2 regions of the Streptomyces sp. NPDC008121 genome follow, and region 2 is predicted to be linked to the other one. Evidence: riboswitches for the same ligand, from Rfam matches in the RefSeq annotation. Region 2 holds a riboswitch; the other holds the start of a gene.
What was found. Region 2 has a riboswitch for S-adenosylmethionine ahead of ACFZBD_RS19315 (aminotransferase class V-fold PLP-dependent enzyme). Riboswitches for the same ligand answer to the same signal wherever they lie in the genome.

Region 1 (2,383 bases), on a different contig from region 2:
CCAGGACGTAGGGGCCGTCGGCCGGGTTGCCGATCGCCAGGGACTTGGCGATGGTGTTCGGCTTCTGGGGCCGTACGACGTCGTGGCCGGCCTTGAAGGCCGTCGAGACCGGGGAGCAGCCCTCGGCCTGGGCGCCGAAGATCTTGTACGGCTTGTCCTCGACGAGACCGAGCTTGATCAGCTCCTGCAGACCCTTGTCGATCTTGGTGAGCTGGGAGCCGGAGGCGATCGGGATCACCAGCTGGTCGGGCAGGACCCAGCCGAGCTGCTCGCAGATCTCGTACGCGAGCGTCTTCGAGCCCTCGCCGTAGTACGGGCGCAGGTTGACGTTGACGAAGCCCCAGCCCTCGCCGAGCGGGTCGCCGATGAGCTCGGAGCAGAAGCGGTTGACGTCGTCGTAGTTGCCCTCGATGCCGACGAGCTCGCCGCCGTAGACGGCGGCCATGACGACCTTGCCCTGCTCCAGGTCGTGCGGGATGAACACGCAGGAGCGGAAGCCGGCGCGGGCGGCGGCGGCGCCCACGGCGCCGGCGAGGTTGCCGGTGGAGGAGCAGGAGAGGGTGGTGAAGCCGAAGGCGCGGGCGGCTTCGAGGGCCTGGGCGACGACGCGGTCCTTGAAGGAGTGCGTCGGGTTGCCGGAGTCGTCCTTGACGAAGAGCCTGCCCGGCTCGACGCCCAGCTCGCGGGCGAGGTTGTCGGCCTGGACGAGCTTGGTCCAGCCCGGGTTCAGGTTCGGCTTGTCGGCGACGTCGGCGGGGACCGGCAGCAGCGGGGCGTAGCGCCAGATGTTGGCGGGGCCGGCCTCGATCCGCTTGCGGAGCGCCTCGGGGTCGCCGGTGGGGAGGTCGTACGCGACCTCGAGCGGGCCGAAACAGAGCTCGCAGGCGAAGATCGGACCGAGGGCGAAGACTTCGCCGCATTCGCGACAGGAAAGCCCGGAAGCGGGACCGAGGTCGACCGAGTTCTGGGTGTTCGCGACAGTCTGTACAGCCATGGAGGGAGGCCCTTTCTCCTCATCTTTCCCATGGCGAATTTCGCCATGAGACGGATTTGGCACCTTCCCTAGCCGGGGACCTCGCGCTGGCGAGCGTACTGACCGACTGGAGGGTTGCCGGGGCTTCAACGGGCCGTTTCCCTCTGCCCCTCTGGATGAGCGGTATTCGGTTGTAGAACGCGGGTGGCACCCCGACATGCGTCGGGGATCCGCGTTGTTCAAGACTGTAACCGAAGGCATGGACGCTTGAGATGGTCGTCCGACCCGCGAGATGGAGATCACGTTGCTGGATGAAGTGGAGCGCTGGCTGGCCCGGCGGTCCTGGTCCGTCGCCGAGCGGCCGCTCGACCGGATCCTCGCGGCCAAGCGGGGGACCACCGTCAGCGTCGTGCTGCCCGCGCTCGACGAGGAGGCGACGGTCGGCGCGATCGTGTCCACGATCCGCCGCGAGCTGATGTCGGACGAGGTCCCGCTCGTCGACGAGCTGGTGGTGATCGACTCCGGTTCCGGTGACCGTACGGCCGAGGTCGCGTCGGCGGCCGGGGCCCGGGTCGTGGCGCGGGACGCGATCCTGCCGCGGATACCCGCCGTGCCCGGCAAGGGCGAGGTCCTGTGGCGCTCCCTGATGGTGACCCGCGGTGACGTCGTCTGCTTCGTCGACGCGGACCTGCGGGACTTCTCCGCCGACTTCGTCTCCGGGATCGTCGGCCCCCTCCTCACCGACCCCGGCGTCGACCTCGTCAAGGCGATGTACGACCGCCCGCTGGGCGGCGAGCCCGGCCAGGGCGGCCGGGTGACGGAGCTGGTGGCCCGGCCGCTGCTCAATCTGCACTGGCCGCAGCTGGCCGGTTTCGTCCAGCCCCTGGGCGGCGAGTACGCGGCCCGCCGCTCGCTCCTGGAGCGGCTGCCGTTCCCCGTCGGGTACGGAGTCGAGCTGGGCCTCCTCGTCGACGCGCTGCACACGGTGGGCCTGGACGCGCTCGCCCAGGTCGACGTGGGCGTCCGCAAGCACCGGCACCAGGACGGCCAGGCGCTGGGGCGGATGGCGGCGGCGATCTACCGGACCGCGCAGCTGCGGCTCTCGCGCGGCCACCTGGTGCGGCCCCGGCTGACCCAGTTCGAGCGGGACGAGACGGCGGGCGGCGGGGGCTTCACACCGCGGACGTACGCGGTGGACACCGAGGAGCGGCCTCCGATGCGCGAGATCGCGGAGTACGCGCACCGCCGGGTGGCCTAAGGCGTGTCGGCCGGGGCGTGTCCGGGGCCCTTCCGGCGCGTGGCGCATCCTCGAATGATGATGCTTTTTGCATACATTTCCGTTCTATGAGGTTCACCCATCGCAAGGGAGCGCTGCTCGGGGCCGCGGGGCTCCTCGCCGGCTCGCTGCCG
Region 2 (2,383 bases):
GCGGCTCCTCCGCGCTGGTCTTCCGCGGCGACGACGGCCTCGACGAGCTGACCACCACCGCCACCTCCCGGGTGTGGGTGGTCCGCGACGGGGCGGTGCGCGAGGAGGCGTTCGACCCGAGGGACGTCGGCATCGACATCGTCCCCGTCGAGGCGCTGCGCGGCGCCGACGCCTCGTACAACGCCGACGTGGCCCGCCGGCTGCTGGCGGGCGAGACCGGTCCCGTACGGGACGCGGTGCTGCTCAACTCCGCGGCGGCGCTCACGGCGCTGGAGCCGGGCGGGGGCACCCTGGTGGAGCAACTGCGCGGCGGGATCGCGAAGGCGGCCGAGTCCCTCGACTCCGGAGCCGCCCGCAAGGCGCTGGAGCGCTGGATCACCGCCAGCAACGCCTAGAGAACATCTGCGCAACCCGCGCTGCCCCGTTCCGGAATGCGGAACGGGGTTGCGCGGACACGATCAGCTGACATACGTTCTGTGCCAGGTCATGAGTGACAGCTACGAAGCCCCGGCTTGCTGTCCGGCAACCCTCCGTCCGTGGCGGGGTGCCCCGGGTGAAGACCAGGCCGTGGACAGCAAGGTCCACGGCAAGCGCGGACCCCTCGAAGCCTTGGGGTCCTGGTCCTCAGGGAGCCTCTTGTGAGCACGCGAATGCGATAGGGCCTTTTCCGGCCCTTCTCCGCACACCCCTCTTTCTTCTCCCAGCGCTGCCGCGTATCCGCCGGCGCGGGATCTCGCCTGCCTCGTACGGGAGTTCGCCATGTCTGTCTCCACCGCTGCCGCCGACCAGTCGGTTTGTGCCCCGCTGCCCGTTCTCGGACGGGATGTCACCGTCCCGCTCGTCACCGGCGGCGAGGTGTCGTACGCCGCGCTCGACTACGCGGCCAGCGCGCCGGCCCTCCAGCGGGTGTGGGACGACGTCGCCGCCTACGCGCCGTACTACGGCAGCGTCCACCGGGGCGCCGGATACCTCTCGCAGCTCTCCACCGACCTGTTCGAGAACAGCCGGGCCACCGTCGCCGAGTTCCTCGGCTGCCGCCCGGACGACCAGGTCGTCTTCACCCGCTCCACCACCGACTCCCTCAACCTGCTCGCCCGGGCCATCCCCGCCGGCTGCGAGGTCTTCGTCTTCGAGACCGAGCACCACGCCTCGCTGCTGCCGTGGAAGGACGCCCGGGTCACCTACCTCAACGCCCCGCGCACCCCCGCCGAGGCCGTCGAGACCCTGGAGCGCGCGCTCGCCGACCGCGACCCCTACGGCCCCGCCCTCGTCTGCGTCACCGGCGCGTCCAACGTCACCGGCGAGCTGTGGCCGGTGAAGGAGCTGGCCGCCGCCGCCCACGCCCACGGCGCCCGGATCGTCCTCGACGCCGCCCAGCTCGCCCCCCACCACCCGGTCTCCGTCGCGGAGTCGGACGTGGACTGGATCGCCTTCTCCGGCCACAAGCTGTACGCCCCGTTCGGCTCGGGCGTCCTCGCCGGCCGCGCCGACTGGCTCCAGGACGCCGACCCGTACCTCGCAGGCGGCGGCGCCTCGCGGAAGGTCGCCCGCCGGACCGACGGGGGAGTGGACGTCGAGTGGCACACCACCGCCGCCCGCCACGAGGCCGGATCGCCGAACGTGATCGGCGTCTACGCCATCGCCTCCGCCTGCAAGGCGCTGACCGAGGCCGGCTTCGACACCCTCGTGGCGCGCGAGCGGCGCCTGATCGACACCGTGCGCGCGGGCCTGGCCGAGGTGCCCGAGGTCAGGGTGCTCTCGCTCTTCGGCGACGACGCCCCGCGCGTCGGCGTCCTCTCCTTCGTCGTGGAGGGCTGGAACAGCTCCCACTTCGCCGCGGCGCTCTCCGCCGAGTACGGCATCGGGGTCCGCGACGGCCTCTTCTGCGCCCACCCGCTGGTCCGCACCCTCCTCGGCGGCGACCAGCAGCAGGTGGGCGAGTGCGGCGCCCCGGAGGGCGAGCCGGGCGAGAAGTCGCTGAACGCCATCCGGGTGAGCTTCGGCGCCGGTACGCCGGACGAGCACGTGGAGCGATTCGTACGGGCCGTCAAGGAGCTGGTCCGGGACGGCGCGCAGTGGAAGTACCGCACCGAGGACGGCCGCTGCGTCCCCGACCGCGGCTGACCATCACTCGTACGGATGAAGGGGGCTCCGCTCGGGGCCCCCTTCGTCATGCCGTCCCGGCCGGGCCGGGCGGGCGGTGGAGCGGCGGCGTCAGGACTCCAGTCCGATGGCGAACGCCGCTTCCAGGTCGTGCTGGGAGTACGTGCGGAACGCGACGTGCGTGTCCGTCCCCTCGACGCCCGGGATCTTGCTGATCCGGCCGGGGATGACGTCCGCGAGGTCGTCGTGCCGGGGCACCCGGACCATGGCGATCAGGTCG

Region 1: linked by a shared signal. The riboswitch ahead of thrC (threonine synthase) and the one ahead of ACFZBD_RS19315 (aminotransferase class V-fold PLP-dependent enzyme) in region 2 are both predicted to bind S-adenosylmethionine.

Annotation. Positions count from the first base shown of each region.
Region 1 covers NZ_JBIBHT010000008.1:106,062-108,444, reverse strand. Annotated here, with positions in the region: gene thrC (threonine synthase) at 1-994, opposite strand, end outside; SAM riboswitch class I at 1,011-1,156, opposite strand; gene ACFZBD_RS25535 (glucosyl-3-phosphoglycerate synthase) at 1,278-2,231, shown strand; gene ACFZBD_RS25530 (hypothetical protein) at 2,318-2,383, shown strand, end outside.
Region 2 covers NZ_JBIBHT010000005.1:382,108-384,490, reverse strand. Annotated here, with positions in the region: gene trpD (anthranilate phosphoribosyltransferase) at 1-395, shown strand, start outside; SAM riboswitch class IV at 483-599, shown strand; gene ACFZBD_RS19315 (aminotransferase class V-fold PLP-dependent enzyme) at 760-2,124, shown strand; gene ACFZBD_RS19310 (Lrp/AsnC ligand binding domain-containing protein) at 2,215-2,383, opposite strand, start outside.